Regions from separate parts of the Brenneria izadpanahii genome, predicted to be linked through region 1. Evidence: riboswitches for the same ligand, from Rfam matches in the RefSeq annotation. Region 1 holds a riboswitch; each other region holds the start of a gene.

Evidence for each region. Region 1 has a riboswitch for thiamine pyrophosphate ahead of thiM (hydroxyethylthiazole kinase). Riboswitches for the same ligand answer to the same signal wherever they lie in the genome.
Region 2: linked by a shared signal. The riboswitch ahead of thiB (thiamine ABC transporter substrate binding subunit) and the one ahead of thiM (hydroxyethylthiazole kinase) in region 1 are both predicted to bind thiamine pyrophosphate.
Region 3: linked by a shared signal. The riboswitch ahead of thiC (phosphomethylpyrimidine synthase ThiC) and the one ahead of thiM (hydroxyethylthiazole kinase) in region 1 are both predicted to bind thiamine pyrophosphate.

The regions. Positions count from the first base shown of each region.
Region 1 is NZ_CP050854.1:1,449,495-1,460,239, reverse strand. Features, by position in the region: gene fbaB (class I fructose-bisphosphate aldolase) at 1-697, shown strand, start outside; gene thiD (bifunctional hydroxymethylpyrimidine kinase/phosphomethylpyrimidine kinase) at 902-1,708, opposite strand; gene thiM (hydroxyethylthiazole kinase) at 1,705-2,499, opposite strand; TPP riboswitch at 2,540-2,635, opposite strand; gene HC231_RS06505 (LysR family transcriptional regulator) at 2,734-3,672, opposite strand; gene HC231_RS06500 (adenine deaminase) at 3,804-5,594, shown strand; gene HC231_RS06495 (NCS2 family permease) at 5,622-6,965, shown strand; gene HC231_RS06490 (GNAT family N-acetyltransferase) at 7,055-7,618, opposite strand; gene HC231_RS06485 (heavy metal translocating P-type ATPase) at 7,722-9,812, opposite strand; gene HC231_RS06480 (YtxH domain-containing protein) at 9,809-10,102, opposite strand; gene HC231_RS06475 (magnetosome protein MamC family protein) at 10,089-10,403, opposite strand; gene HC231_RS06470 (YtxH domain-containing protein) at 10,387-10,745, opposite strand, start outside.
Region 2 is NZ_CP050854.1:779,223-789,967, reverse strand. Features, by position in the region: gene leuD (3-isopropylmalate dehydratase small subunit) at 1-263, shown strand, start outside; gene HC231_RS03510 (P-loop NTPase family protein) at 382-882, opposite strand; gene phnD (phosphate/phosphite/phosphonate ABC transporter substrate-binding protein) at 1,308-2,270, shown strand; gene phnC (phosphonate ABC transporter ATP-binding protein) at 2,325-3,161, shown strand; gene phnE (phosphonate ABC transporter, permease protein PhnE) at 3,161-3,967, shown strand; gene phnE (phosphonate ABC transporter, permease protein PhnE) at 3,967-4,785, shown strand; gene sgrT (glucose uptake inhibitor SgrT) at 4,885-5,049, opposite strand; gene sgrR (HTH-type transcriptional regulator SgrR) at 5,140-6,798, shown strand; TPP riboswitch at 6,841-6,959, shown strand; gene thiB (thiamine ABC transporter substrate binding subunit) at 7,054-8,040, shown strand; gene thiP (thiamine/thiamine pyrophosphate ABC transporter permease ThiP) at 8,016-9,626, shown strand; gene thiQ (thiamine ABC transporter ATP-binding protein ThiQ) at 9,610-10,275, shown strand.
Region 3 is NZ_CP050854.1:4,980,416-4,991,160, reverse strand. Features, by position in the region: gene HC231_RS22345 (aminotransferase-like domain-containing protein) at 1-538, shown strand, start outside; gene thiH (2-iminoacetate synthase ThiH) at 747-1,877, opposite strand; gene HC231_RS22335 (thiazole synthase) at 1,877-2,659, opposite strand; gene thiS (sulfur carrier protein ThiS) at 2,661-2,861, opposite strand; gene HC231_RS22325 (HesA/MoeB/ThiF family protein) at 2,858-3,607, opposite strand; gene thiE (thiamine phosphate synthase) at 3,609-4,277, opposite strand; gene thiC (phosphomethylpyrimidine synthase ThiC) at 4,274-6,223, opposite strand; TPP riboswitch at 6,337-6,478, opposite strand; gene rsd (sigma D regulator) at 6,632-7,096, opposite strand; gene nudC (NAD(+) diphosphatase) at 7,201-8,028, shown strand; gene hemE (uroporphyrinogen decarboxylase) at 8,040-9,104, shown strand; gene nfi (deoxyribonuclease V) at 9,114-9,791, shown strand; gene HC231_RS22290 (YjaG family protein) at 9,882-10,472, shown strand; gene hupA (nucleoid-associated protein HU-alpha) at 10,659-10,745, shown strand, end outside.

The sequences.
Region 1 (10,745 bases):
GGTTTCGCGCCGCTACGCGCACAAAATCCCGTTTCTGGTCAAGCTCAACCACAACGAAACCCTGAGCTATCCGACCCAGTACGACCAAACGCTGTACGCCAGCGTTGAGCAGGCGTTCAATCTGGGGGCAGTCGCCGTGGGCGCCACCATTTATTTTGGCTCTGAGCAGTCGCGCCGCCAGATTGAAGAGATCTCCAGCGCATTCGAACGCGCTCACGAGTTGGGCATGGTCACCGTGCTGTGGGCCTATCTGCGCAATCCGGCCTTCAAAAAAGACGGCGTAGACTACCATTCCAGCGCCGATCTCACCGGCCAGGCCAACCACATTGCCGCCACCATCGGCGCCGATATCGTGAAGCAGAAAATGGCGGAAAACAACGGCGGCTACCGCGCCATCAAATTCGGCTATACCGACGATCGCGTCTACGACAAACTGACCACCGATCACCCGATCGATCTGGTTCGTTACCAGTTGGCCAACTGCTATATGGGCCGCGCCGGGCTCATTAACTCCGGCGGCGCCGCCGGCAATAACGATCTACAGGAATCCGTGCGTACCGCGGTGATCAATAAGCGCGCCGGCGGCATGGGCCTGATTCTCGGCCGCAAGGCATTCAAAAAATCAATGAAAGAAGGCGTGGCGCTGATCAACGCCGTGCAGGATACCTATCTTGATAAAAGTATAACCATCGCGTAATCCGTCAGGGATTGTCCGGCCGGCGGATTTTGCCGCTGCCGGGCAATCCCGTACGATAAAATTCAGGCTTGCGCCGTAATACCGCGCGCTTAAGGATCGAGTTATCTTTAGCGGCCCCGGCGCGCGGCTTCCTGCGAAAACCTCTCCGCCGTGTTGCCCCTAGTGAGCCGCATCAGGTTAACGCCGCGCGCTCTTCCCCCGAACTTACCACCAGGCATGAAAATGGTGCACCGGGCCAATCCCCTGCCCGACTTCCAGCGTATCGGCCTGCTCAAGCGCCTGTTGCAGATAATTTTTCGCCGCCGCGACCGTCGCCGGCCAATCAGCATAACGCGGCCGCAGGGCCGCCAGCGCCGCGGAGAGCGTGCAGCCGGTGCCATGCGTATGGCGGGTATCGACGCGCGGAGAGGTGAAGCGCTGCGGCGCCTGTCCCTGAAGGAACAGCCAGTCCGGGCTTTCATCCTCGCTTAAATGTCCGCCTTTCATCAATACCGCCTGACAGCCCATACCCAGCAGTTCCTGCCCCTGAGCGCGCATCTCCCGCTCATTGCCGGCCGGCGGACAGTCAAGCAGGGCAGCCGCTTCCGGTAAGTTAGGGGTAATCAGGGAGACATTAGGCAACAGCAACCGCCGAATCGACTCCACCGCGTCGGGCGATAACAGCGGATCGCCGCTTTTTGCCAGCATGACCGTATCCAGCACCACATAAGGTACGGCGTAGTGACGCAGACGCTCCGCCACCACGTCGACGATATCCGCCTGCGCCAGCATGCCGATCTTGGCGCTGTCGATACGCACGTCGCTCAGCACGGAATCCAACTGGGCCGCCACGAACGCCGGTTCAATCCGGTAAACAGACTGCACGCCGCGGGTATTCTGCGCCACCAGCGCGGTGATCACCGACGCGCCGTACGCCTCCAGCGCGGAGAACGTTTTTAAATCGGCCTGGATCCCCGCCCCGCCGCTGGGGTCGGTGCCGGCGATGGTTAATGCATTAATACGTTGTTTCATAACAGATCCTCCCCGCGCAGACAGTACAGCCGATCGAGAAAGGCCGGAATAAAGCCGCCCGGCCCCTGAGACTGCATGGCGGCCTGTTCTCCCGCCCGCGCCATAACGCGACAGGCCGTCGCCACATGTTGCAAACGGTCGCCCTCCAGCGCGCAGAAAGCGGCGACCACCGCGGATAACGCGCAACCGGTGCCCACCACGCGGGTCATGATTTTATCCCCGCCGCTGATCGCCCAGTCGCGGGAACCGTCCGTTACGTAGTCCACTTCGCCCGTCACCGCGACCACCGTAGAGAGACGATGAGCCAATTCGCGCGCGGCGGGCAGCGCGGTAAACGAGTCGTTGGCGCTGTCGACGCCGCGCCCCTGCGCGCTCAGCCCGGACAACGCCATGATTTCGGAAGCGTTTCCCCGAATGGCCGCCGGATTTAATTGCAGCAGTTCACGGGCGAATTCGGTACGAAACGTCAGCCCGCCGACCGCAACCGGATCGAGCACCCAGGGCGTACCGGAGCGATTGGCGCCGTTAACCGCCGCCAGCATGGCGTCGGCGCGATGGCGCTCCAGCGTTCCGACATTAATCAGCAGCGCATCGGCCAATGCGCTGAACTGCGCGGCTTCGGCGGGATCCACCACCATCGCGGGCGAAGCATTGAGCGCCAGTAAAACGTTAGCGGTAAATGATTGCACCACATCGTTGGTCAGACAGTGCACTAAAGGAGACAACGCATGGAATTGCGTTAACGACGCCGCCGCATGGGCGGCCGGTAAATCGACAGGTCGAGTGTTCATCATTCCCCCAACCGGCGTTTAAGAAGGCGGTAACCGGTTGGTTGGCATACCGGGACTTCCCTACGCTGGCATTATCCAGTTCAGGTCAACGGGTATTTCTCAGCCTTCACAAAGAAGGGCACCCCGAGTCGTTGAAAAATCATCAGATTTTACAGCAGGCATACGGCCTCGCCTCAGACAGAATACTGCCCGTCTAATGAGTTGTAAATGCAGGGCTGGAGTAACGGCGTTCGATCAAACGCCGGGACGCTGATTTCCCCCTGGACGCAGCGTCGCCAGCAGAAGCTGAAAACAGGATTCGATCAAATGCGGCAGAGGCTGAGGGCCGCGCATCAACGCCACGGTTCGCGTCAGCGCGGGTTGCTGTAATTGCACCACCGTCAGCTCCGCGTCCTGTAAATGCGTGGTGTAAAGTTGCGGCAGGATGGCCACCGCCAGTTTCGAGCGCACCAGTCCATACAGGGTTTCGATGTAATCGACCTGATAGCGGGTGCGCAGCGTAAGCCGGTTGCTCTCCGCCATCGCCGCGACCAGCCGCTGGATATTGCCTTTGGAAAATACCACGACATCGCGTCCCGTCAGCAGTTTCCACGGCAAATGCGCCGACTGCGCCAGAACGTCATCGCGGTGCAGGACGGCGACAAAGGGATCTTCCTGCAGGGAAAACACCTTTAACTCCGGCGGAACGGCGCTATCCAATGCGCCGATACCAAAATCGATTTGTCCTTTCAGCAATTGGGCGGTAAGCGAGTCATTGGTTTGATCGTGAAATTCCACTTTCAGGCGCGGAAACTGCTGCGCCAGCTTCGCCGGGATATCAGGAAACAGCAGAGAGCTAACGGAAGGAACCAGACCGATACGCACGGTGCCGTCGCCCCCGGCCTCGACAATCCGCCGCATATCCTGAAATGACCGCTGCGCGACGCTGAGCACCCTTTCCGCATGCGGCAGAATAGCCGCGCCAAGCTCCGTCAGGGTCACGGATGAAGCCGTGCGGTTAACCAGCTTGCCCCCAAGCACCGTTTCTATTTGCCGCAGCGCGCTGCTTAACGCCGGCTGGCTGATGGCGAGACGGTTGGCGGTTTCGGTAAAGTGACGCAGTTGCGCCAGCGTCACAAAATACTGCAACTGTTTTAAAGAAAGCGCGGGCAGGCGCAGCCAGGGTTCTGTCATGGTTCTGTTCGCTGTCGATATTTGCTTCAGGATAACCCTTTCTTATCAGGCGATAAATTTATTCAGCTAGGCAAACGTTTGCTACGTGCCTAGAGTATCGTCATTATTTGTTTGCCGGATAGTATTTATTCATGAGCGTTACAGCAGACACGCGCCGACGCGCGGTACTGGCCGCCAGGGGAGAATGCCCCTTCGATCTGTTGCTGACCCAGGCCAGGGTTGTCGATATGGCGACCGGGGAGATCCGCGATGCGGACGTCGGGATTGTCGGGGAACTGATCGCCAGCGTTCATCCGCGCGGCAGCCGCACTGACGCCGGGGAAATTCACGATCTTGCGAAGGCGTATCTCTCGCCCGGCTTGATGGACACCCACGTACATCTTGAAAGTTCGCACCTGCCGCCGGCGCGCTACGCCGAGATCGTACTGGCGCAAGGCACCACCGCGGTGTTTTGGGATCCGCATGAACTGGCCAATGTACTGGGCGTTGAAGGGGTGCGCTATGCCGTTGCCGCCAGCCGCGGCCTGCCGCTGCAGGTGATGGTCGCCGCGCCGTCGAGCGTGCCCTCCACGCCCGGACTGGAGATGTCCGGCGCCGACTTCGCCGGCGAAGAGATGGCGGTCATGCTCGGCTGGCCTGAGGTATCCGGCGTGGCGGAAGTGATGGACATGCACGGCGTACTACACGGCAGCGAACGCATGATGGAAATTCTTCATGCCGGCCTTGCCAGCGGTAAACTGATTGAAGGCCATGCGCGCGGTCTGCACGGCGCAGATTTACAGGCTTATCTGGCGGCGGGCGTCACTTCCGATCATGAACTGACTTCCGCCGACGACGCGCTGGAAAAGCTGCGCGCCGGGTTAACCCTCGAAATACGCGGTTCTCATCCCTATCTGTTGCCTGATATCGTCGCGGCGCTGAAAACCCTGCCGCATCTGTCGTCGCAAATTACCGTCTGCACCGATGATGTTCCGCCCGACATGCTGTTGGAAAAAGGCGGCGTTATCGCCCTGCTCAACTTGCTGATTGAACACGGCTTGCCGGCGATGGATGCGCTGCGATTCGCCACGCTGAACGCGGCGATTCGGCTGCGTCGCAACGATCTTGGTTTGATCGCCGCCGGCCGGCGCGCGGATCTGGTGGTTTTCGACTCGCTGGAGAAACTTCAGGCGCGGCGGGTTTACGTCGCCGGCAAGCTTACCGCCGACAACGGCGCCATGCTAAACGGCATCAGCGGCCCGGAAAACGTACTTCCTCCGCGCGATACCCTGCGTCTTGCGCCGGTGACGGATAATGATTTTATTATGCGCATCGCCACGCTGCGCCACGGCGTTGCCCGCCTGCGGCATATCCGCGGGGCGCGCTTTACCCAATGGGGAGAAAAAGAAGTCGAAGTGCGCGATGGCAAGGTGCGATTGCCGGACGGCTTCAGCCTGATCTGGGTACGGCATCGCCACGGCCGTCACGCGGCGCAGCCGCAGATGGCCTTGCTGGAAGGCTGGGGCGAACTGCGCGGCGCCATTGCCACCAGCTACTCGCACGATTCGCATAACCTGGTGGTTCTGGGGCGCGATCCTGTTGACATGGCGCTGGCGGCAAATCGTCTGATCGACAGCGGCGGCGGCATGGCGCTGGCCAGGAATGGCGACATCATCGCGCACGTGGCGATGCCGATAGCCGGTATGCTGTCCGATCTGCCGGCGGCGGAGCTGGCCGCTCAGTTTCGTCAATTGCGTGAACGCAGTAACGATATCGCCGACTGGGAGCCGCCCTACCGCGTGTTTAAGGCCATTGAGGGAACCTGCCTTGCCTGCAACGCAGGCCCGCATCTGACCGATCTTGGCCTGACGGACGGCGCCACGCGACAGATTATCGACCCGCTTATCGACTGGCGGGAAATTCCAGACCAACCACAACACTAAATAGAAGAGCAACAGGAGAGCCGGATAATGGCCGATAATACCGTTAACACGCCAGCGCCAGGGAGCTGGTTAGAACGCCGTTTCGCGTTGTACTCCCGCGGCAGTACGGCAAAAACAGAATGTCTGGCCGGCGTCACCGGCTTTCTTGCCGCCGCTTACCTGCTGGTGGTGATCCCCGGATTGCTGGCCGTCGGCGGCATAGACAAAGGCGCCGCCACCACCGGCACCATTCTGGTCTTTGTGGCCGGGACGCTCCTGATGGCGTTTTACGCCAACCTGCCGTTTATCGTCGGGCCGGGCATTGGCGGCTCGGTGCTGGTCGGCGTGACGCTGGCCGGAAGCGAAGGCATCGGCTGGCAAATTGGCCTCGGCATCGCCTGCTGGTCCGGGATTTTATTCTTTCTGCTAACGAAATTCGGCCTGCGCGAAGTGGTGACGCGCTCCGTTCCGCAATCCATTAAGCTGGGATTAACCGCGTCTATCGGCCTGTTTGTGGCGGTACTCGGTTTTCGCAACGCCGGTCTGGTGCTGGCCAACGCCAAGACCAGCGCGCTGATGCTGGGCAATTTCCTTTCGCCGGGCGCGCTGGTGGCGCTATGCGGACTGTTTCTGGCGATTGCGCTACAGGCGCGGCGCATACCGGGCGCCATCCTGTGGGCCATTCTGTTTGCCACGCTGGTCGGCATACCGGCCGGCGTCACGAAATTGCCGGAAAGTTTCATCGCGCTGCCCCATTCGCTGGCCCCGGTTCTCGGCCATATCGATATGTTGGGCGCGCTGAATATTGCTTTCCTGCCGTTCCTGTTCGTTTTTTTCGCCTCGGAGTTTTTTTCAACCATGGGCACGACGCTGGCGGTGGGCGGCGAGGCGGGCCTGCTGGACGAAGAAGGCAACATGCCGCTGATCAACCGTCCGTTTATGGTGGATTCCATCGCCGCCGCGCTGGGGCCGTGGGTCGGCATTCCAGCGGCGACGGCGCTGATTGAATCTTCCGCCGCCGCCGAAGCCGGGGGCAAAAGCGGCATGACCGCGCTGGCCGCCGCAATCATGTTTCTATTGATGCTATTATTCACGCCCGTCGCGCTGATGATCCCCAAAGAAGCTACGGCGCCGGCGCTGATCCTGATTGGCCTGAATATGTTCAGCGGATTACGGAAAGTCGATCTCGGCAATTTCACCGACGGGCTGCCGGTGCTGATGATGGTGATGATCACGCTGATCGCCAACAGCTTCGGCACCGGGATTGCGGGCGGCCTGCTGTTTTACATTCTTATCAAGGCCATCGCCGGCAAGTGGCGGGAAATTCCTATCGGATTGTGGATTATGGCCGTGCCGCTGGTTTACTACTTCGCGACATTGGTTAAGCACTAATAAACGGCGTATTGCGGAAGGCCCGGTTGGCGTTATGCGAAAACCGGGCCTTCTTTGCGCTCAGAACCCGGTTATCCGCCCCGCCGCTCTCAACGAAACGCGCTTTCGATGTCATGGCAGCGCCCCATCGCAATAGTGTTGTAATACTTTCCATCGGCAAGCAATTTGTCGTTTTTCAGTATGCCCTCAACCTCAAAACCCAATTTTTTATACAGTTCAATCGCCTTGACATTAGTTTCCAACGCGCTCAGCGCCATCTTTTTGATACCGCAGGCGTCAGCCCAGGCGACAGATGTTTGTAGTAAGTTTTTCCCGATGCCGTATCCCCAAAAATCCTTCAGCATGCACACGCCAAATTCGACCTTATGCGCCAGCCGCGCGAGGTTAGATCCTTCGCAGCGCGAAAAACCGACAAGTCGTTTATCGACGACGGCGACCAAAAATAAATTCACCGGACTGGCCGTATCCATCCGAATTAACCGTTCAAAGCCCGGAGCATCAATAAAACCCTCGCCGCGCTGCCGATCCATATTCTGCGTCTCGCCATCGATCTGCGGCCTTAAGGCAGACAACGCTTTCGCATCGGCGGCAATGGCGGAGCGAATGACATAGGTCAGTCCATTTTTCTCAAATGCTTTATTATCAATAATCAAATTGTTGTCTCTTATCGCTGTGGCAAATCAGGAGACTTGAGTTTGCAGGCAAACCTGTCTGTAAAGCCGAGATACCCGCGGCGAGTAATAATTGGCTTTGTCATCAGTCTGGATACTTGCGGTTTTTTGCCGCCAGCGAGCGCAGTAACACGCCGAGCGTGGTGCCGTTGTGCAATAACGCGCTGGCCGCCGGTTTCAGCCAGCCCATGGCCGCCGCCAGCATAATCGAACTATTCACCCACTCCGTCAGGCGGATATTGCTGTTAACCAGGCGCATCGCTTCCTGAGCCATTTCACAGGCGGTCACCACCCCTTCGAGGTTATCCCGCAGCAATACGGCATCGGCGGCCTGCTGCGCCAGCTCGGTGCTTTGATTCATCGCCATGCCCACATCGGCCTGGGTTAATACCGGGGCATCATTGATGCCGTCGCCGATAAACAGCACCCGATGGCCCTGCTGTTGCAGATCGCGCACCACATCGACTTTGCTTTCCGGCGTCGCCTGGGAAAAGAAACGGTCGATGGATAATTCCTGCGCCAGCTGCCGCGCCTTCTCGGCTTTATCACCGGTCAGCAGCACGATATTTTTTATTCCCTGTTGACGCAGGCGCTGGATCACCTGCGCGGCCTCTTGCCGCACGTTGTCTTGCAGGCCGATCATGCCGACCAGCCGTTCATCCAGGCCGATGAACAACAGGTGACGCCCCTGCGACTCCAACCTGTCGATCTCATCTTCAAATTCTGAAAAATCAATCTGATAATGGCAGCTAAGGAAATGACGGCTCCCCACCACCATACGATGATCGTCCATTTCGGACTGTAAACCGTGGGCAATAACGTATTCCACTTCGCCATGATTGATGTGCGGCAACGCATGGTGCGCCGCTGCCGCAACCACCGCTTTCGCCAACGGGTGATTACTGTGTTCCTCAACGGACGCGGCAATCGCCAGCAAGCGCTCGGCCCAGGCTTTTTGCGGATCGAAACTGACGACATCGGTCACTTGCATATCTCCATGCGTCAGGGTGCCGGTTTTATCAAACACCACGGTATCGATCGCGGCCAGTTGTTCAATCGCCCGTCCCCCTTTCAGCAGGAGTCCCTGACGCGCCGCCCGGCTCATGATCGATTTAAAGGCAATGGGCGTGCTTAGCTTCAGGGCGCAGGAATAATCCACCAGGAAGACGGCGGCCAGGCGTTGCCAGTCACGGGTTAAGGCGAAAACCGCCGCGCCGACGCCCATAGTGATGGCGACCCGCCGATCGGCCATTTGTTGCGTCACGCGCTGCGTTTCACTGCGCTGACTCAGAGATTCGCTGATAAAACGCCGGATATTGGCCGTGGAGGATTCATCGCCGACCCGCTCGGCGCGAACGACGATATTGCCGTCCTGCACCTGTGTGCCGGCATAAACCCAGGCGCCGCGCTCCCGGCGTACCGGTACGCCTTCGCCGGTCATCGAGGACTGATTAATCAGCCCCACGCCGCGCAGAACCGCGCCGTCGGCGGGGATATTGTCCCCCGGCCCCAGCAACATCAGATCGCCGTTGACCAACTCGCCGCTCTGAATTTCTTCACGCACGCCTTGCCGCTCAACCCAGACCGGGTGCTCTCTGGGCTGCATCAGATCGGCCAGAAGCGCATCGGAATGACGGCTGGTTTCCTGCTCCAGATACTCGCCCAACGTCAACAGCGACTGGGTGATCATCGCCGTACGGTGATCGCCCCGCGCCATGGACAAACCCAGCGCCATGGCGTCCAGCACGTCCACTTTCAACTGGCCGTGAGCCAGGCTCTCCGCCCCTTCCGCCAACGTGGGCGCGGTGAGCGCCAAGGCCGGCAGCGCGGCCCAGTTTCCGGGCAGCAGCCAAGCCAGCGCGATGCCGCCAAGGTTGATTAGATTATCGCTGCTGCTATATTCCGCGTCATAATCGCCCGGCGCGCTCGCCTGCCAGTCCAACGCCAGCGCTTTTTGCAGCAGGGTTTGGCCTTTGGTCTGCTGGCGATCGTAAGTAATGACGGCTGAGCAGGCTTCAGGGCGCAGACGTACCCCGTTAACGCCGCGAAAAGAGAGCAACTGACGTTTCAGCCAGGCCAAACTTTGCGGGTAGCGCCGTATCTGCGGAATGCGCAAACGTACCCGCCCCGGCAATTGATGAACCAACGTAATGGTTTCAGGCAAATGAGAGATCACTCAGCATCCTGTTCACGGCTACGGTAATACTCCAGTTCAGCCTGTAAATCGGCTAACCGTTCTTTTAACTCTTCCACTTCGCCACGCACCGTGCCCCATGCCTTGCTGGCCGTTGTCGTGATGCCCTGCTGAACTTCACGATTACTGAGCAAATAGGCAATGGCGGCTCCGGCGACCACGCCGGTAATCAAGTGCGCTCGGCCGTCGGCCTGGCGATACGGCGTTTGCGGCGCCGGGGCATAAGGCGCGTAATACGGGTAGTATCCATACGGATAGTTAGGCTGTTTCATTATCTGCATCCTTTTTACCGATCGCATCCATCAGATAGATACCGGCGGCGCCGGCGCTCAACAACGTCAGCAACGTCAAAACCGGCCGGCCGGCGGTGGCATTCGCTACGGCCATCACCGCGCCCCCCACCAGACCGCCTTTCGCCGCATCACACGCCACGGCGGCGGCCGTCTGATGCAGGGTTTTCTCGCCGTTCTGATAACGACGCCATTGCTCAACGCAGGACGCGGTGGTGCCGACCAGCGCCCCCGCGATGACCGCCCGGCTTACCGGGCTCAGGCTGTCACGATTGTTGCTCATTGTGCGGCTCCTCGCTTGCGGGCTGTCCTTGTTGGCGGTGGCGCTCTACCGATTCATTGAAGCCTTCTTTTCCCGCTTTCAGCGTATCGCGGAAAATAGTCGAACTGGCGGTAGCGGTTTCTTTCAGCGTTTCCGCGCCGCTCTTCACGCCGTCCTTAACTTTAGCGCCGCCCGTTTTGAGTAAATCACCGGTGCTGGCGACGGTTTGCAGCAGCATATTGCGCACGCTTTCATTGGTTAACAGCAGCGTCGCCGCCGCGCCGATCATCGCCCCTTTCCAGAACTCCTTATCATCCATGCCGATGGCGCCGATGATGTTTTTAAGTATACCGGCCTGTTCGC
Region 2 (10,745 bases), 670 kb from region 1:
TCAATAACCAACTGTTGCCGGTAACGCTGAGCGAAGAGGATATTGATACGCTGTTCAAACTGGTCGAAGGTGAAGAAGGCATGACTTTCACCGTTGATCTGGAGAATCAGACCGTATTGGCCGGCGGTAAAAGCTATCCGTTTGAAATCGACGCCTTCCGCCGCCACTGCATGATCAACGGACTGGACAGCATCGGACTGACGTTGCAGCACGAATCGGCCATCGCCGATTATGAACTGAAACAGCCGTCTTTCCTCCACTGATCGTCATCTGACAATCATTCCGCCCGCCGAATCGACGGCGAGCGGAATGATATCTTGTCCGATAACCCGCGCTGAATACCTCCGGTAACAGGCTGACCAGAGCCGGGGAACACCCGCCTTACGCAGAGCGCTCATTCATAATTTTATGCAAATTGTTTCTGTAAGCATCGGTATGTCCGCTATCGCACATGTTAATAAAGTAATCCTCAAAGGTGGGATAGTATGCGTCTCCGTTTGCCTGCAAATACCATAAAGAGGGAGCGCCGTAATCCAGGTTCTGAATAACCGATCTCGCCTCTTTGTAATATCGGCCCATATTCAGCGTGGTTTGATATTCAACCTGCTCTAAATCATGTGCGGCCCTTTCCACACTGCAATAGCCCCGATCGAATTTTGTCATAACCCGTTGGAAGTCATTGGCGCGGCTCATGTTGGTCAGCTCAACCAGCATGATGTTCAGCGGACGAAAATGACCGCCTTTCACATTTTGCGCCGTGGATTGCGCAATTACCGCTTCCCGCTGCGCAATGAGCGTCTCCGCATGTCCAAAACTATGCTGGATATCGCCGTCAGGCACAATGCGCAGGGCGACCCCGCCCTCGCGATCGATAATATTCATTCGCTCGCGAAGCGTTTTTGATGCCTCATAGATCACTCCTATCATATTGATCAGCGCATCTACCCTGCTGTCGTCATCCGGATTTCTGATATTCGATACAATGTCAGACCACGATTTACAATTGCCGCAAACGCCTGAACGTCCCGCCGCGCCGCCAACGCCAGCGGGCATAAAATCGGATGCGGAAAATTTCGATACGCACAGTCCCATAATTTATCCATACGCCATAGAGTTGGGCTCTATGTATCCTTTTCAACGGTTAGGTTCCCTTTTCAGCCCCGCCCCTTGTCATAGAACTGTCGCTAAACGATCACCGAGTCGTATTAAACCTGCCGAATAATCACCCTGATTAAATTTACCCAATATCGATAGCTTTAACTTGTTACGACTTAATTTATTTAACTTCTGGCTACATGGAGAACGTCATGAAAATGCGTTACGCAGCATTGGCGCTGTCACTGTCTATAGTCACATTTGCCCTTCCCGCCCAGGCGGAATTCAAACTGGACAGTCGTTATACCGACGCGGATGGCGATATGGTCGCCGATACCCCGACAGATAAGAAACTGCAGGTCGATCCCGATACGCTGATCTTCGCCTACACCCCGGTTGAAGATCCTGCGGTGTACGCCGATATCTGGCAGGGCTTCCTCGATCATATGGCAAACGTGACCGGGAAAAAGGTTCAGTTCTTCCCGGTACAGTCCAATGCCGCGCAGATAGAAGCGATGCGGGCAGGCCGCCTGCATGTGGCCGGATTCAATACCGGCGGCAACCCGATTGCCGTAGCCTGCGCCGGTTTCCACCCCTTTGCGATGATGGCTTCCAAACAAGGCGCTTTCGGCTACGAAATGGAGATCATCACCTGGCCGGGTTCCGGTATCGAAAAGGTTGAGGACATTAAAGGAAAACAGTTGGCCTTCACTTCCGAAACCTCGAACTCCGGATACAAAGCGCCCTCCGCAATTCTCAAAGCCGAATATAAAATGGTGCCGGGCAAAGACTTTGAACCGGTATTCTCCGGCAAGCACGACAACTCCATCCTCGGCGTCGCCAACCATGACTACCCCGCCGCCGCCGTCGCCAACTCCGTGTTGAACCGCATGATCGCGCGCGACGTGGTGAAAGCCGATCAGGTTAAGTCGATCTACAAGTCCCAGACTTTCCCCACCACCGGTTACGGCATGGCGCATAACCTGACGCCGGAACTACAGGAAAAGATTAAGAAAGCGTTTTTCACTTACCAGTGGGAAGGATCGAAACTGCTTGAAGAGTTCAAGCACTCCGAGCCGCCGCAGGAAGCGTTCATTCCCATCACCTTCAAGGATACCTGGCAGGTAATTCGCCAGATAGATGAAGCCAACGGCGTCACCTATACATGCAAATGACCCGACATGAAGATGGGCTGGCCTACGCCAGCCTCACCACCTGTATCGGAGGTCATGATGCTACGCATCGCTAACCTGAGCAAAACTTACCGCGCCGGCGATAACGCGCTGAAAAACGTCAGCCTGGAGGTGCCTGCCGGGCAGATTATCGGGCTGATTGGTCCCTCTGGCGCGGGTAAATCGACGCTGATTCGCTGCATCAACCGTTTGGTCGAACCCAGCGACGGCCGTATTTTTCTGAAAAATGAAGAGATTACCGACATTTCGCGTACCCGGCTGCGGATTTTGCGTCGGCGTATCGGCATGATTTTTCAGGAATATGCGTTGGTCGAACGGCTTACCGTGATGGAAAACGTACTATCCGGCCGCTTGGGATATGTGCCCTTCTGGCGCAGCTTTTTCCGCCGTTATCCGCCGCAGGATGTGGCGAATGCGTTTGCGCTGCTGGAACGGGTGGGGCTGTCAGAACATGTCGACAAGCGCGCCGACGCCCTGTCAGGCGGTCAGCGCCAGCGCGTCGGCATCGCCCGCGCATTGGCGCAAGATCCTGAGCTGCTGCTGATCGACGAACCGACGGCATCGCTCGATCCTAAAACGTCCCGGCAGATTATGCGGCTGATTAGCGAGATTTGCCGGGAACGCGGGCTGCCGGCCATCATCAATATTCATGATGTGGTTCTTGCGCAGAATTTCGTCGAACGGATCATCGGCCTGCGCGCCGGAGAGATTGTCTTTGACGGATCGCCCGATCGGCTGGACAACAGCGCGCTGACGCACATTTACGGTGAAGAAGACTGGGCGGCGATGCGCCAGCAGGCGAAGGATGACGCAGCCGGGGAACCTTCGGCCCATATGGATCTTCCTGCCGGAAAAATGGTCGAGAGCCTGTAATGACTACCACAACTCACCCCACTACCTGGCGGCGGCCGCCCCGCTTTATCCGCAATAGAACCGTGCGCGGATTCGCCTATAGCGGATGCGCGCTCTACCTGTTGGCCGCGCTCTCCTCCATGGAAGTGAACTGGCGGCGCGTCTGGGAAGGTGTTGACCGGGGCTGGCGCTTCTTGCAGGGATTCCTGCAACCGGATTTCGTTTCACGCTGGCGCGATATTCTTCCCGGCCTTCAGGAAAGCCTGACCATGACGGTATGCGCGACGATTGTCGGTATTCTGCTTTCGATTCCGATTGGGGTAGGCGCCGCACGCAACCTGACGCCGATGCCGATCTATATGATTTGCCGCAGCATTATCGCCGTTTCGCGCGCCTTTCAGGAAATCATCATCGCCATCCTGCTGGTGGCCATGTTTGGTTTCGGCCCGTTCGCCGGATTCCTGACGTTGGCGTTCGCCACTATCGGTTTTATCGCCAAACTGCTGGCGGAAGATATTGAAGAAACCGACGCCGCGCAGATCGAAGCGATCCGATCGACCGGCGCGTCATGGCCGCAACTGCTGAACTATGCGGTGCAACCGCAGGTGATGCCGCGGCTGATCGGGCTTTCGCTCTATCGGTTCGATATCAATTTCCGCGAATCCGCCGTCATCGGCATTGTCGGCGCCGGGGGCATCGGCGCTACGCTGAATACGGCAATCGACCGCTACGAATATGATAGCGCCAGCGCCATCCTGATCATCATCATCGCCATCGTTATGGCGGCGGAATACTTTTCCAGTCTTATCCGCAAACGGATCCAATAATGTCAGACTTCAAGACGAAAACACCGTCCCCCGAATGGCGTCATCAGACAACCGGCGCGGAACTGCTGCAATGGGCGGGTTGGCTGGCGCTTACCGCCTTCTTCCTCTTTTGCTGGCAGTTAATGACCCAAGATACCATTTGGTCATTTGTCTACGACGCGCCGGCCCAGGGCGAGGATATTCTGGCGCGCGCGTTCCCTCCGCGCTGGTCATATTTGCCGCAGTTGCTTATTCCGCTGTGGGATACGCTGAATATGGCGACGCTCGGCACCCTGGGCGGCACCCTTATCGCCGTGCCCATCGCTTTTCTGGCGGCGCGCAACACCACCCCGGCGGCAGCGTTTATTCGCCCTATCGCGCTGTTGATCATCGTCTCGTCACGCTCCATCAACTCATTGATCTGGGCGCTGCTGCTGGTTTCGATACTCGGTCCCGGCATGATGGCCGGAACTATCGCCATCGCGCTGCGTTCCATTGGTTTTATTGGAAAACTGCTGTATGAAGCGATCGAAGAGATAGATGAAACGCAGGTCGAAGCCGTTATGGCGACCGGCGCCAGTCAGCTACAGGTCATTGACTACGCCATTGTCCCGCAGATTCTGCCCAGTCTGTTTGGCATTACCGTATTCCGCTGGGACATCAATATCCGCGAATCCGCCATTCTCGGCCTGGTGGGAGCCGGCGGCCTTGGCCTTAACCTTCAATCTTCGCTCAATATGCTGGCATGGCCGCAAATCACGATAATATTTCTGGTGATTCTGCTGACCGTCGTGGTGTCGGAATGGGTGTCGGCGGTGGTAAGAAAGGCCATAACCTGAACGGACGAAGCCTGAGGCGAAAAAAAAGCCAGCGGAAAGTTTCGCTGGCTGGTGAAATAGCACCATTACTCAGAATGTTTGTCTACCCGGAACCTGGTGTTATATCCAGTGGCGGTACTCTTCTTCCGACATATCTTCTATTTGCCACTGCGTAGCCTGCTGCAATAGTTCGATTCGCTGCCGCGCGGACACGCCGCGCAACCATTTGGCTTTGGTCGTAGAAAGATAGGTCTGATAGAACCGATACAATGATGAAACTTTCATAATCCACCTCCCCGCTTTCATTGAATGAAAGTATCAACGTAATATAAGGAAAGATAAATTGATGACTTTAGCGCCGGGAGTTCCTCTTTTATGTCTTCATCTCGTCTGCAACAACAGTTCATTCGCCTGTGGCAGCGCTATCAAGGGCAGACCACCGAAACGACGCTGCAAGAGCTGGCTGGGGTATTAAGCTGTTCTCGCCGCCATATCCGCTCGCTGCTCGGCGCCATGCAAAAACAAGGGTGGCTTATCTGGCAGGCGGAGGCCGGTCGGAGTAAGCGCTCACAACTGACCTTTATTTACACCGGGCTGGCGCTGCAGCAGCAGCGGGCCGAAGATCTGCTGGAGCAGGACCGCATCGACCAACTGGTACAACTGGTGGGCGATAAGGAAACCGTACGGCAGATGCTGCTTTCGCATCTTGGCCGCAGCTTTCGTCAGGGCAAACATATCCTGCGTATTCTTTATTATCGCCCGCTGCGCAATCTGCTGCCGGGCTCGGCGCTGCGCCGTTCGGAAATGCATATTGCCCGCCAGATATTCAGCGCGCTGACCAACATAAATGAGGAAAACGGGGAACTAAAACCCGATTTAGCCCATCACTGGCAAATGTTGTCGCCGCTGCACTGGCGGTTTTATCTGCGCCCTTCCATTCGTTTTCACCACGGACGGGAACTCACTATGGCGGATGTCATCACCTCGCTTACCCGGCTCACCGAATTCCCGCTGTTTTCGCATATTGAGAAGGTGACTTCCCCTATGCCGTTTGTGATTGATGTCCGCCTGAGCAGCCCCGACGACTGGTTGCCCTGGCTGCTCGGCAGCGTTCCGGCGATGATTCTGCCTGAGGAGTGGCGAACCCTGCCCGATTTCGCCAGGCAGCCTATCGGAACCGGTCCTTACGCGGTAACGCGCAACAACGATAATCAATTAAAAATCAAAGCGTTCGATGACTATTTCGGCTATCGGGCGCTGATTGACGAGGTCAACATCTGGGTTATTCCCGACGCAACCGAGATGTATCCCTGCTCCTTGCATCTGGAATCGGATGATTCATCTCATAACCAGTTGGAAAGCCGCATGGAGGAAGGCTGCTATTTCCTGCTGTTTGACACCCGCTCGGCGCAGGCTAGCCGGCTGGAGGTGCGCCGCTGGCTGTGCCAGATATTCAATCCGATCGCCCTGCTCCGTCATACGGATGTTTCGCATCAGCGCGACTGGTCGCCAGCCTACGGCCTGCTCCCGCGCTGGCATCACCGCGGCCATGTCGACGCCCAGGAGAAGCCCCAGGATCTGCGGCGCATTACCCTGACGCTCTACCGGGAACACCCTGAATATCAGGTAATTGGCGACCTTATGAAAAAGGTGCTGGCGGAACAAGGCGTGCAGCTCGAGTTACAGAGGGTCAGTTACGAAGAGTGGTATCGGGGCGAAGCGGAAAGCGATATCTGGCTGTGCAGCAACAACTGCTACCTGCCGCTGGAGTTCTCGCTGTTCGCCATATTTTACGAGCAACCGCTGATCCAGCATTGCCTTAATGAAGATCTGCATGAGGACGCCGGCCTGTGGCGCAGCAAAGCGCTGCCGATAGCGGAATGGAGTGAAAAACTTATCGGCAGTTGTCAGTTACATCCGCTGTTTCACAACTGGCTGCAACTTCAGGGGCAACGCAGTATGCGAGGCATCCGTATGAACACCCTGGGGTGGTTTGACTTTAAGTCCGCCTGGTTCGCGCCGCCGGAAAACTAAGCGTCTCACTTTCGCCGCCTGCCATAAGTCTTTACAATAGGGGCGTTCTCAACGGGGTGCGGAAAACGTTTAACGCCTACGCGACACGTTTTTCGCTGAGAAAATACCCGTCGAACCTGATCCGGTTAATACCGGCGAAGGGATTTGGGAGTGTTTATCGCTGACTCAAAGACCTTTGCCACCCTATGATGACAGGAGTGCAAAGTGTTAAATATCACATTACTCAAACAACCGTTATTCAAACGTTCAGCGTCAATCCTGCAAAAAATCCTTCCCTGCCTGTTGCTGGTGTCGGCTTCCTCATTCGCCAAACCGGCGCTTACGGTTTACACCTATGATTCTTTCGCTTCCGAATGGGGGCCTGGGCCGGTTATTAAAACGGCGTTTGAAAAAGAGTGCGGCTGCGAGCTGAATTTTGTCGCCCTGGAAGACGGCGCCTCGCTGCTGAACCGTCTGCGAATGGAAGGGAAGAACAGCAAAGCGGATATCATTCTGGGGTTGGATAACAACCTGTTGCAGGCGGCGGAACAGACCGGATTATTCGCCAAACACAATCTGGATGCCAAAGCCGTCGTTGATGTCCCCGGCGGCTGGGACAATACGACGTTCGTTCCCTATGACTATGGCTACTTCGCATTCGTCTATGACAAAAACCGCCTGAAAAATCCGCCCAAAAGCCTGCATGAACTGGTCGACAGTACGGAGCCGTGGAAAATAATTTATCAGGATCCGCGCACCAGCACGCCGGGATTAGGGCTGCTGCTATGGATGCAGAAAGTATATGGCGACCAGGCTCCGCAGGCATGGCAAAAACTGGCTAAAAAAACGGTTACCGTGACCAAAGGCTGGAGCGAAGCCTATGGATTATTCCTGAAAGGCGAGGCCGATCTGGTGCTCAGCTACACCACATCTCCGGCATACCACATCATTGAAGAGAAGAAAGACAACTACGCCGCGGCAAACTTTAGCGAAGGACATTATCTGCAAATCGAAGTCGCCGGGCAGTTGGCGACCAGCAAAAATCCGGCGCTGGCGCAACGCTTTATGCAGTTCATCCTGACGCCCGCCTTCCAACAGGCGATCCCGACCACCAACTGGATGTATCCGGCGATCAAAACCGATCTGCCGGCCGGATTCGCCAGTCTCGCCCTTCCTGAGAAAACCTTGCAATACAGCGCGCAGCAGGTTGCGGAACAGAGAAATAACTGGATCCAGGCATGGCAACAAGCCGTCAGCCGTTAAGCGCCGGAAGTTTGTGGCCGGGATTGCTGGCCACCCTACTGTTGATCGCGGTAGCTGCGCTGGCCTTCGGCGCATTGTGGCTACAGGCGCCGGAGAACCAGTGGCGAATGCTCTGGCATGACGGCTATCTGTGGCATGTTATCCGTTTTACTTTCTGGCAGGCGTTTTTGTCCGCCCTGCTGTCCACCATGCCGGCGATTTTCCTTGCCAGGGCGCTTTACCGCAGACGCTTTCCCGGTCATCGCCTGCTATTGCGCTTATGCGCCATGACGCTGGTGCTGCCGGTTCTGGTGGCGGTTTTCGGCCTGTTGAGCATATATGGCCGTCAGGGATGGCTGGCGCATCTGCTGGGGATCTTTGGCCTGCCATACCATTTTTCACCCTATGGGCTGCAGGGCATTCTGCTGGCGCATATTTTTTTCAACCTGCCGCTGGCGACCCGCCTGCTGCTGCAATCGCTGGAAAACATCGCCACCGAACAGCGTCAGTTGGCGGCCCAACTGGGGATGAACGGCTGGCAGCATTTTCGTATTGTCGAATGGCCCTGGCTGCGCAGGCAGATCCCGCCGGTCGCCGCGCTTATTTTCATGCTCTGTTTCGCCAGCTTTGCCACCGTGCTATCGCTGGGCGGCGGACCGCGGGCGACCACCATCGAACTGGCGATCTACCAGGCGCTGAGCTTTGATTACGACCCGTCGCGCGCCGCGTTGCTGGCGCTGATTCAGATGACGTGCTGTCTTGGGCTGGTGCTGCTGAGCCAGCGGCTAGGCCGAGTGCTGCCGGTCGGCAGCACTCAGCAACTGGCGTGGCGCAACCCGCAGGACAGCCTGTTCAGCCGGGTATGCGATACGCTGCTGATCGGCGCGGCATTACTGCTGATCGTGCCGCCGTTGCTGGCCGTCGTGGTAGACGGCGTCAACCGGTCTCTGTTCACGGTACTGCAACAGCCGGCGCTATGGAAAACCTTGTTTACCTCGCTGCGTATCGCGTTGGCGGCGGGCGTTATTTGCATCATCCTGACGATGATGCTGCTATGGAGCAGCCGGGAACTCAAGCTACGCCGCCAGCAGTTCTATGGTCAGTTGATGAACCTGAGCGGAATGCTGATCCTCGCCATGCCCGGCATTGTGCTGGCAACCGGTTTTTTCCTGTTGCTGAACAATACCGTGGGGTTGCCGGAATCGCCTTATGGGCTGGTGGTGATGACCAACGCGCTGATGGCGATCCCCTATGCGCTCAAAATACTGGAAAATCCCATGCTGGATGTCGCCGAACGCTATAATCGACTCTGCCTGTCGCTGGATCTACGCGGCTGGCAACGGCTGAAAATTATTGAGCTGCAAGCGCTGAAACAGCCGCTGGCCCAGGCGCTGGCGTTTGCCAGCGTGCTGTCCATCGGCGACTTTGGCGTTATCGCGCTATTCGGCAATGAGCAGTTCCGCACCTTGCCTTTTTACCTTTATCAGCAAATTGGAGCCTATCGCAGCGTCGATGGTGCCGTTACCGCACTGTTACTGATGCTGCTCTGCTTCACGCTGTTCACCCTGATTGAAAAACTGGCGGATCGCGATGATCTTTCTCGATAAACTGACCTATCTCTATCAAGATTTTCCCATGCGTTTTGATTTACGGGTCGAGCCTGGGGAACGCGTGGCGATTCTCGGCCCCAGCGGCGCGGGAAAAAGCACGCTCCTGAATCTGATAGCCGGTTTTCTGATGGCCGATAGCGGTGAATTGCGTCTGAACGGGAAAAATCACCGCGATACTCCGCCATCCAAGCGGCCGGTATCCATTCTGTTTCAGGAAAACAATCTCTTCCCCCATTTGACCATCGAGAAGAATATCGCGCTAGGGCTGAACCCCGGCCTGCGGCTTAATGACGAACAGCGGGAAACGCTGATAAAAATTGCCGATCGGGTCGGGTTAACCGAGCTGCTCCATCGCCTGCCGTCTCAGGTTTCAGGCGGTCAGCGGCAGCGCGCCGCGCTGGCCCGCTGTCTTGTTCGCCGTCAGCCTATTTTGCTGCTGGATGAACCGTTTTCCGCGCTCGATCCGGCCTTGCGCCAGGAGATGCTGCAACTGCTGGAAAAGGTCTGCGACGAACGTCGGCTCACGCTGCTGATGGTGTCGCACAATCTGGATGATGCGGAGTACATCGCCGACCGGGCGGTGACCGTTAATGAGGGCTGCATTATCGACAATCGCCCGCTGAATCAATCCGTTCGCCCGCGATAATAGACTATACTCTCAATAATTCGGGTTGCAGGAAGGCGGCCTGCGCGCACGCAACTTGAAGTATGGCGCGTCACTTCTGATTTTCGTTTGAATACGCGCCAAAAAGATAATCGAGAATTCAGAATGAAATAAAAACGCTATTTTTTGATATCAGCAAACCACACTCCACACCATATTGTGATCTATCCGGTTATTCTGGCAAAAACTTTAAATTGATGCGTGAAACACAACAAAAAATAAAATATGCTAACAAATAATCAATATAGGTAATCATGATTATCACCTGACATAATCATGAGATCATCATCACAAATAGCAGTAACAAAACCGCCGTCTTTAATTGGAAATAATAAGAACGTTTTTGATTTTATTCGTTATACCCAATAGATTTCACGATGCAGGACAAATCGTTGCCGTATTGAACAGAGCGAAGCATCAGTCCTTTACGAACCAGGCTCTGGATGGGGCGA
Region 3 (10,745 bases), 1.8 Mb from region 1:
AACCATTAAATCCTTTGATGAAGACGGCCGGGTATTACTGTGCAGCTCTTTTTCCAAAAGCCTGGCGCCGGGCCTGCGTGTGGGTTGGATTGCGCCGGGCCGTTACCTCGATCGCGTTGTTCATACTAAATATACCGGCACCGGCTATACGGTTTCGCATACGCAGCTGGCGGTGGCCGAGTTTATCCGGCAGGGCCACTATCAGCCCCATCTACGGCGTATGCGTATGCAGTATAAGAGCAATCTTGACGTATTTACCTGCTGGGTACGCCACTATTTTCCCTGCGGCATTTGCGTCAGTCGTCCGCAAGGCGGATTTCTGGTGTGGATTGAGCTGCCGGAGTCTTTTGACTCGCTGCGGCTCAACTGTGAGGTGCGTAAATCAGGTATTCAGATTGCCGCCGGGTCGCTATTTTCGGCCTCGGGAAAATACCGCAACTGTCTGAGACTAAACTACGCCTTGCCGTTCACTGACGAAATGGGCGAAGGACTGCGTATCCTGGGGGAAACGGTCAGCCGGATGATGAACGCATCTTGATGGCGCCGCGGTCAGGGAAGGGCCGATACGGTTAAGGATAAAAACCGTATCGGCCGGTTGGTATGCAGAGCGGCAAGCGGCAAACACTCTGGCCGGCGACGTGCCGACGCCGCTACTGTAGCCAGCCTGTTTCATCGTGACGACAGGAACATCTGCGTTTTGCGAAGCCCTGTAGAGAGATATTTTTCCGATGCGCAACGTTCATGATCTATTGCGAACCTCGTCCCAGATAACCATCCCAATCTTTCCAGACCGGCTGTAATCCGGCCTGAATAATCGCCTGAACGACCTCTTCCGGCCGGCGGGCGTCATGCGGGGAGAACTGTTCCAATTCGGGATGGTCATCGGCATAGCCGCCCGGCTGCGTTTTCGAAAAGGCGCTGACGTTGTTTATCGCGATGGGAACCGCATGGTCGCGGAAGAAAGGCGACTCGCGGGTGGAAAGCGATAGCTCAATGTCCGGCGCCAGCATGCGGAAGGCGCAGATCACCTGCATCAGTTGGGCTTCATCCATCAGCGAGGCGGGCGTAATGCCGCCGGCGCAGGGGCGCAGCCGCGGGAAGGAGATGGAATAGCGGCTCTGCCAGTAGGTTTGCTGCAGGTAAAGCAGGTGTTCCGCCACCATATAGCAGTCGGTGCGCCAACTGTCCGATAGGCCGATCAAGGCGCCGATGCCGATCTTATCGATCCCGGCGCGGCCAAGCCGATCCGGGGTGCCTAGCCGCCAGTAAAAATCCTGTTTCTTTCCGCGCAGATGGTGCTGTCGGTAGGTCGCCGGATGATAGGTTTCCTGGTACACCATGACGCCGTCCAGCCCTAACTGCTTCAATTCGGCATAGGCCTGCTGCTCCAGCGGTTGCACTTCGATCATCAGCGAGCTGAAGTGCGGGCGGATGAGCGGAAAAACCCGGCGGAAGTAATCCATGCCCACTTTTCGCTGATGCTCCCCGGTTACCAGCAGCAGATTATCGAAGCCCAGTCTCTTGATGGCCGCGCATTCACGCAAGATCTCTTCATCATCCAGCGTTTTGCGTTTGATGTGGTTGCTCATGGAGAAACCGCAGTAGGTACAGTCGTTCGAGCATAGATTGGAAAGGTATAACGGCACGTAGAAACCCACCGTATTGCCGAATCGCTGACGAGTGAGCTGCTTCGCGCGCTGCGCCATCGCTTCCAGATAAGGGGCGGCGGCGGGGGAGATCAACGCCATAAAGTCTTCCCGGTCTGGCCGCGCCGCATTGAGCGCTCGTTCAACCTCATAGGCGGTTTTGCTGTTGATCCTTAGGGTAAGGTCATCCCAGTCGAGTCGCTGCCAGACGGTTTGAAAGTCGTTTTCCATCAGATAGCTCCTTCGGTCTGCGAGTTCAGAAAACCGGTCAGCGGGCTGGTGGCGCTGGCGATGTACCGCTTGCTCCCCAGACCGGCCTGATTCGCCAGGTCGCCGGCTTCCACCGCGATCCTGAAAGCCTGCGCCATCTTTACCGGATCGCGGGCGACGGCGATGGCGGTATTGACCAGTACGGCATCCGCTCCCATTTCCAATGCCTCTGCGGCATGGCTGGGCGCGCCGATCCCGGCGTCCACCACCACGGGAACGCGGGCTTGTTCGATGATGATGCGCAGGAAATCGCGGGTTTGCAGCCCCTGATTAGAGCCAATCGGCGCCCCCAACGGCATAACGGCGGCGCATCCCGCCTCTTCCAGCCGCTTGCACAGCACTGGATCCGCCCCGCAATAGGGCAATACGACGAAACCCTCTTTGACCAATCGTTCGGCGGCTTTCAAGGTTTCAAGCGGATCGGGGAGCAGATATTTCATATCCGGATGAATTTCCAGCTTCACCCAGTGTGTGCCCAGGGCTTCACGCGCCAGTTGAGCGGCGAACACCGCTTCCTCGGCGGTCTTGGCGCCGGAGGTGTTCGGCAGTAGTTTAATGCCTAACTGGCGTAGCGGAGCAAGGATCGCATCGTTGCCGCCTTTCAGGTCAACGCGCTTCATGGCCATAGTGACCAGTTGTGAACCGGAGGCGTGCAGTGCGGCCAGCATGATCTCCGGCGTGGCGAATTTTCCGGTGCCGGTCAGCAGCCGGGATGTAAAAGTCGTATCGGCAATTTGCAGCATGTCATCCTCCCGCGATTGCCTGAAAAAGCAAAATATCATCCCCGTCCTGTAGCCGATGCCGGGCCCAGGCCTCACGCGGGATAATGGTTTGATTGATGGCCAGCGCCGTACCGGGTTCCAGGCGGTTAACCTGCGTCAGCAGGGTTTCAACCGTCAGGGTATCCTCCAGTTCGATAGTCTGGTCGTTCAAGGTAATTTTCATGCAAACTCTCCACAGACCGGACAATGGGGCGATCGGGCGAGTTGCAGGGTGTTCCAGCTTTGCTGTTTGCCATCGAACAGCCGTAGCTTTCCGCTTAACGGCGAGGGGATGCCGGACAGCAGCTTGATGGCCTCCAGCGCCTGTAGCGAGCCGATCGTTCCGACGATCGGGCCGAGCACGCCCGCCGTTCGGCAGTTACGCTGCGGTTCCGCCGCATCGGGATAGAGGCAGGCGTAACAGCCCTGATGGTAAGGCGGCGTCAGCACCAGCAACTGTCCGCTGAAGCCGACGGCGCTGCCGCTGACCAGCGGCTTACCCGCGCGGATGCAGGCGGCGTTAACGGCGTGGCGGGTTTCCATATTGTCGCTGCAATCCAGCACCACATCGGCGTGCTTGACCGCTTGAGACAGCGCTTCGCCGCCGAGCCTCTCCGTCAGGGCGACGATCTCCGCGTTCGGGTTTAATGCCCGCAGGCGTTGTTGCGCCAGCTCTGCCTTGGGTTTATCGATATCGGCGGTGCGGTAAAGAATTTGCCGCTGCAGATTGGTAAGGTGCAGTCTGTCGTCATCCGCCAGCAGCAATGTGCCGACGCCGGCGGCGGCCAGATACATGGACGCGGGAGCGCCCAGTCCGCCCAGTCCCACCAGTAACACGCTGGCGGATTTGAGCCTTTCCTGGCCTTCGGGACCGATGTCTTCCAGCAGCAGCTGACGGCTGTAGCGTAGAAACTCTTGATCGGTTAGCACGTTACACCTCCCGCTCTTCAATCATATTGAGCAGCGTCGCGGTGGCCTGACGCCAGTCCGGCGCCCGGGTGATCGCGCTGACCACGGCAATGCTGCCCACGCCGGTGGCCAGGACGGATGGAACTTTGTCGATACTGATGCCGCCGATGGCGACGGTCGGGAAGCGCCCCTCAAGCTCGGCCACGTGGCGCGTCAGTTCAGCGAGGCCCTGCGGCGCGGAAGGCATCTCTTTGGTTTGCGTGGGGAAGATATGCCCCAGTGCGATATACGACGGATTGATGGCGATCGCGCGCGCCAGTTCCGCATCGTCGTGGGTGGATACGCCGAGGCGCAGGCCGGCATGCTTAATGGCGGCGAGGTCGGCCGTATCCAGATCCTCCTGTCCCAGATGAACGCCATAGGCCTGGTGCTTTACCGCCAGCCGCCAGTAGTCATTGATAAACAACCGCGCCTGGTAATGACGGCCTAATGCGATAGCCTGGATAACGTCCTGTTCGACCTGTTGATCGGTTCGATCTTTAATGCGTAATTGGATCGTTTTGACGCCCTCGCCGAGCAGGCGTTCAATCCAGGTTACGCTATCCACCACCGGATAGAGGCCGAGCCGCTGCTCGGTGGGAGCAAAGGGCGCGGCTATCTGAGACGATGACGCTGTGCGAGATAAGGTCATTTGCTCTCCTCCGTTTGCAGGCTGGTGACGCTGTGATAAAGCTCGCCGCCGCGGGAGCGGAACGCTTCCGACATTTGCGCCATGCCTACTTCGATCGGTTTGGCTTCGGCTTCCTGCTTCGCCGCGTAATCACGAACCTCTTGCGAAATTTTCATCGAACAGAACTTCGGTCCGCACATGGAGCAGAAGTGGGCAACCTTGCCGGACTCCTGCGGCAGCGTGGCATCGTGATAGGCGCGGGCGGTTTCGGGATCGAGCGACAGATTGAACTGATCTTCCCAGCGGAACTCGAAGCGCGCTTTGGACATGGCGTTATCGCGGATTTGCGCGCCGGGGTGGCCTTTAGCCAGATCGGCGGCATGGGCGGCGATTTTGTAGGTAATCAGCCCCTGCTTAACGTCTTCTTTGTCAGGCAGTCCGAGGTGCTCTTTAGGCGTGACGTAACAGAGCATGGCGCAGCCGAACCAGCCGATCATCGCCGCGCCGATGCCTGAGGTGAAATGGTCGTAACCGGGAGCGATATCGGTGGTCAGCGGCCCCAGCGTATAAAACGGCGCCTCATGGCAGTGCTCCAGCTCTTCGGTCATGTTGCGGCGGATCATCTGCATCGGCACATGGCCGGGGCCTTCGATCATCACCTGTACATCGTATTCCCAGGCAATTTTGGTCAGTTCGCCCAGCGTATACAATTCGGCAAACTGCGCTTCATCGTTGGCGTCCTGAATAGAGCCGGGACGCAGCCCATCCCCCAGCGACAGGGCAACGTCATAGGCTGCGCAAATTTCGCAGATATCGCGGAAATGCTCATACAGGAAGCTCTCTTTGTGGTGCGACAGGCACCATTTCGCCATGATTGAGCCGCCACGGGAGACGATGCCGGTCAGCCGTTTAGCGGTCATGGGGACGTAGCGCAGCAGCACGCCGGCGTGGATGGTGAAGTAATCAACGCCTTGTTCCGCCTGCTCCAGCAAAGTATCGCGGAACATTTCCCAATTTAGGTTTTCCGCCACGCCGTTAACTTTTTCCAGCGCCTGATAGATAGGTACGGTGCCAATCGGCACCGGGCTGTTGCGCAGAATCCACTCGCGGGTTTCATGAATATAACGCCCGGTGGAGAGATCCATTACGGTATCCGCTCCCCAGCGGGTGGACCACACCAGCTTTTCGACCTCTTCTTCGATGGAGGAGGTCACGGCGGAATTGCCGATGTTGGCGTTCACTTTCACCAGAAAGTTACGGCCGATGATCATCGGTTCGGATTCCGGGTGGTTAATGTTGGACGGAATGATGGCGCGGCCGGCCGCCACCTCCTGGCGTACAAACTCGGGGGTGATGTTCTCCGGTAAATTGGCGCCGAAGCTCTGGCCGGGATGCTGCTGACGCAGCACCTCGCCGCGAATGCGTTCGCGCCCCATGTTTTCGCGTATCGCGATGAATTCCATTTCCGGAGTGATGACGCCCTGACGGGCATAGTGCAGTTGGGTCACGCATTTTCCCGCTTTGGCGCGGAGCGGGCGGGGTAAGTGTTCGAAACGAAGATGGTCAAGACCGGCATCCGCCAGCCGCCGTTGGGTAAAGTCGGAACTGGCGCCGGGCAGGGTTTCCGTATCGCCGCGCTCGGCAATCCAACTTGTTCGCAGCCGGTTTAAGCCGACATGCACATTGGGATGTAAAGCCGGGTCGCCGTATGGGCCGGCGGTGTCATAAACGGGAATGGATTCATTGGCGACGTACTGCGGGTTATCTTTATTGCCGCCGATCAGCGTCGGGCTAAGCTGGATCTCGCGCATTGGGACGCGGATATCCTCACGTGAACCGGAGAGGTAAATACGCCGGGAATTGGGAAATGCCATGCCCTGCAACGTATCAATAAATTGCTGGGCGGCGGCGCGCTGCTGGCGGCGGCTGGTTTTTGGCGAATGGGGACGTGGTTTTTCTGTAGACATAGCAAGTTCCTGTAATGAGTAAAGGGAAAATTGCTTGTCTGGAGTTCGGAGGGAGTAATAACCGATTTGAATGCCGGAGAATAAACACGCTGCTGAATAATTGCGTTTGAACCGGACACATTACTCTTGTTCCCTTCGCGGGTCTTAACCCGATCAGGTTCCGCGGATCCCGAATTAACGGTCTCAGCCTGTGTGTTTCCATTGCCGGTTAAAAACCGGGAAAGGGAAACTCGCTAGGCACTCCGACAAGATAGCCCCACTATTAGCGGGCTGATTACAACAATGACACTGTAGGACGACAACCGGGACATGTCAAAGACTGCTTGTCTGGTCTGCGAGGAAACGCGGCGTTTTACTCATCAGACCGAGACTTTCAGCAGGAGGATGATAGGTTTATGATTGATCTCGTTATGGATTATCGCAAACCAGCCGGATCATTCTATCTTCCAGCGTAAAGCGTTCTTCCAGCGCTTCTCCAACGTTGGAGAGCGCTTGCTGGAATGCCATACAGTTGTCATGATCGACCGACGCCGCCAGATGGCGATCATAGAAGTCCATGATCTGTTGCGTATTGTCTTGTAAAGCGCAATCAAGCTTTGCAGACTGCGACAGCTTTTGTTCGCTTAGGGACGCGGCTTCCTGCAATATCCTTTCATACGCATGAAAGTGACCGGTTGAAAGATAATCGACCAGATTCTGGTGGAAGTCGTCCAGCGCCTTTTCATCAAGGCGTGTGTATGTGTCTTTGTTGGGCTTGATGCCAATCAGATGGTAGTAAGTAATCAGGAGCTGTTTACGCGCTTGTAGCCACTGGTCGATTAACGCATTATTGCCACCGACAAGTTCAGTCAGGCTTTGTAACTGGTTTAGCATTATTGGCTCCATGAATGGTAAAAATTAGCCGTTATTTATCAAGTTATCTAAATCATTCTAAATGGTAAAGAGCCAGTTAAGTGATAGTGGGGCAATAGAACGATATGGAACAAACGTTAAAAGGTGACGAAACAGGATGGTGGGTCGTCAGTCACTCGAATCAAATATGGCTTCCTCAGGGAGAATTACCGCAGGGAACGGCGGAAAATTGGTCGCTGCAAGGGGAGATCGCACGCCGGATCGGCGAATGGCAGGGGCAAACTGTATGGCTGGTTTGTAAGAACCGGGACGTCGGCATGGGCTCTGTGCGCCAACTTATCGATCAGGACGCCGGGCTTTTTCAAATGGCCGGACGGGGCGTGCAACTGGCGGAGTTTTATCGCGCCCATAAGTTTTGCGGCTACTGCGGCCATGAAATGGTACGCAGTAAAACCGAACTGGCCTGCCTGTGCCAGCACTGCAAGGAGCGTTATTACCCGCAGATTGCGCCGTGCATTATCGTGGCGATCCGCCGGGGGGATGAAATTTTACTGGCGCAGCATAATCGTCACCGTGGAAATATGTATACGGTGCTGGCCGGTTTCGTCGAGGTGGGCGAGACGCTGGAACAGACGGTGGCCCGCGAAGTGATGGAAGAGAGCCGTATTCAGATTAAGAACCTGCGTTATATCAGTTCTCAACCCTGGCCTTTCCCGCACTCCCTGATGATGGCTTTTATGGCCGACTATGCGGGGGGCGAAGTTCAACACGATCCTTCGGAATTGCGTGATGCAGGCTGGTTCCGCTATGACCGCCTTCCGCTGTTGCCGCCGCCGGGCACGGTGGCCCGCCGGTTGATTGAGGACACGGTGGCGCTGTGTCGCGCTTATCATGAGGATGGTAACGAACGTGTTACAATCGGCGGCGCAACTATGCGCCGGGATGACGACTAAAGGAAAAATAGATGACTGATCTGAAAAACGATCGCTACCTGCGGGCTTTGCTGCGCCAGCCCGTCGATGTAACGCCGGTGTGGATGATGCGTCAGGCGGGGCGTTATTTGCCGGAATATAAGGCGACGCGCGCCCAGGCCGGGGATTTCATGTCGCTATGCAAAAATGCGGAGCTGGCTTGCGAAGTCACGCTACAGCCTTTGCGGCGTTACGATCTTGATGCGGCGATCCTGTTTTCAGATATTCTGACCATTCCCGATGCGATGGGGCTGGGGCTCTATTTTGAAGCGGGCGAAGGTCCGCGCTTTCAGACCCCGATCGCCAGTCACGCCGATGTCGTTAACCTGCCGGTTCCCGATCCGGAACAAGAGTTGGCGTATGTGATGAATGCGGTGCGCACCATCCGTAAGAATCTTGCCGGCGCGGTGCCGCTGATCGGTTTTTCCGGTAGCCCCTGGACATTAGCCACCTATATGGTTGAGGGCGGCAGCAGTAAGGCGTTTACCATCATCAAAAAGATGATGTTCGCGCAACCGAAAACGCTGCATTTGTTGCTGGATAAACTGGCGGACAGCGTCATCCTTTATCTGAACGCGCAGATCCGCGCCGGGGCTCAGGCGGTCATGGTGTTTGATACCTGGGGCGGGGTGCTGAGCGGTCGTGATTATCGCGAGTTTTCCCTGCATTACATGCATAAAATCGTCGATGGCCTGCAACGCGAAAACGAAGGTCGGCGCGTGCCCGTCACCCTGTTTACCAAAGGGGGAGGGCAGTGGCTGGATGCGATGGCGCAAACCGGCTGCGATGCGCTGGGCGTAGATTGGACGATCGATATTGCCGAGGCGCGCCGCGCCGTCGGCGATAAAGTCGCGCTGCAGGGAAACATGGATCCTTCCATGCTTTATGCGCCGCCGGCCAGGATTGAGCAGGAAGTCGCATCTATTCTGGCTGGGTACGGACAGGGAAGCGGACACGTATTTAATCTCGGCCACGGTATTCATCAGGATGTGCCCCCTGAGCATGCGGGCGTATTCGTTGACGCCGTGCATGCGTTATCCCGCGCCTATCATTCATAGGGAGGACGTGTGATTGATACCCAACAGTTGCGCGCGGAGCAACTGACGCGCGCCGCAGAAATTATCCGCTATGACGATTTACCCTTTGATCAGCCGACGTTTATTGCCGGCGCCGACGTGGGGTTTGAACAGGACGGCGCGGTGACCCGAGCGGCCATTGCCTTGATGCGCTACCCGTCGCTGGAACTGGTGGAGTATAAAATTGCGCGTATCGGCACGACGATGCCGTATATTCCCGGTTTTCTATCTTTCCGGGAGTGTCCGGGCTTAATGGCCGCCTGGGCGCAGCTTGAGCGCAAGCCGGACTTGTTATTCGTCGACGGGCATGGTATTTCGCATCCTCGCCGGCTTGGCGTCGCCAGCCATTTCGGCCTTTTGGTGGATGTACCGACGATTGGCGTGGCGAAACGCCGCCTGTGCGGGCATTTCGAGCGATTGGCGGATGACGTCGGCAGCCGGCAGCCGTTGCTGGATAAAGGCGAACAGATTGGCTGGGTGTGGCGCAGCAAAGCGCGTTGTAATCCGCTGTTTGTGGCGACCGGTCATCGCGTCGGCATGGATACGGCATTGCTGTGGGTGCAGCGTTGCATGCGCGGCTATCGTCTGCCCGAACCCACTCGCTGGGCTGACGCGGTGGCGTCTAACCGCCCTGCTTTTCAGCGTTGGCAGCAACGGATGTTGCGATAGCTCCCGTTACAAAAACTTTAGGAATTCAGGCATAGGGCGCGGCGCTAATTTCAGGTACACTGCCGCGCATAGTCTATAGTGAGCATAGAGATGTTACGTAACCCGATTCATTTGCGTTTGGAAAAGCTAGGAAGCTGGCAGCATGTTACTTTTATGGCATGCCTTTGCGAACGTATGTATCCAAACTATCATGAGTTTTGTCAGCAAACCGGGTTCGGCGACGCTATGGTTTATCGCCGTATTCTCGATCTGGTTTGGGAAACGTTGGTGGTTAAAGATGCCAAAGTCAATTTTGATAACCAACTGGAAAAATTAGAAGAAGCGATTCCCGCCGCTGATGACTATGATATATATGGTGTCTATCCGGCAATTGATGCTTGTATTGCTCTAGGCGAACTGATTCACTCCCGTTTGAGCGGAGAGACGCTGGAGCATGCGATTGCCGTCAGTGAAACGTCGATCCGTACGGTTGCTATGTTGGAAATGACGCAGGCCGGTAAAGAAATGACCGATGATGAACTGAAAGTCTTACCGGCGATCGAAGACGAATGGGACATCCAATGGGAGATTTTTCGCCTGCTGGCTGTCAGCGAAGAGCGTGACATTGAGTTGATTAAAGGGCTTCGCGCCGATTTGCGCGAAGCCGGAAGTAGTAACATTGGGATAAATTTAAGCCAATAACACGATAAAACGTGATTTAAGGCCTGAATTGATATGTCTTAAGGCTTCACATCCGCACCCTGTCTGGTCTACATTTGGGGGGCGTAATAAAGTGGCTGTCGGTGCGTGTATGCAGGAGAGTGCTGTCATGGCATATCCGTCGCACTCGATGCTTAGCAAGCGATAAACACACTGTAAGGATAACTTATGAATAAGACTCAACTGATTGATGTAATTGCGGACAAAGCTGATCTTTCAAAAGTACAAGCAAAAGCTGCTCTGGAATCAACTCTG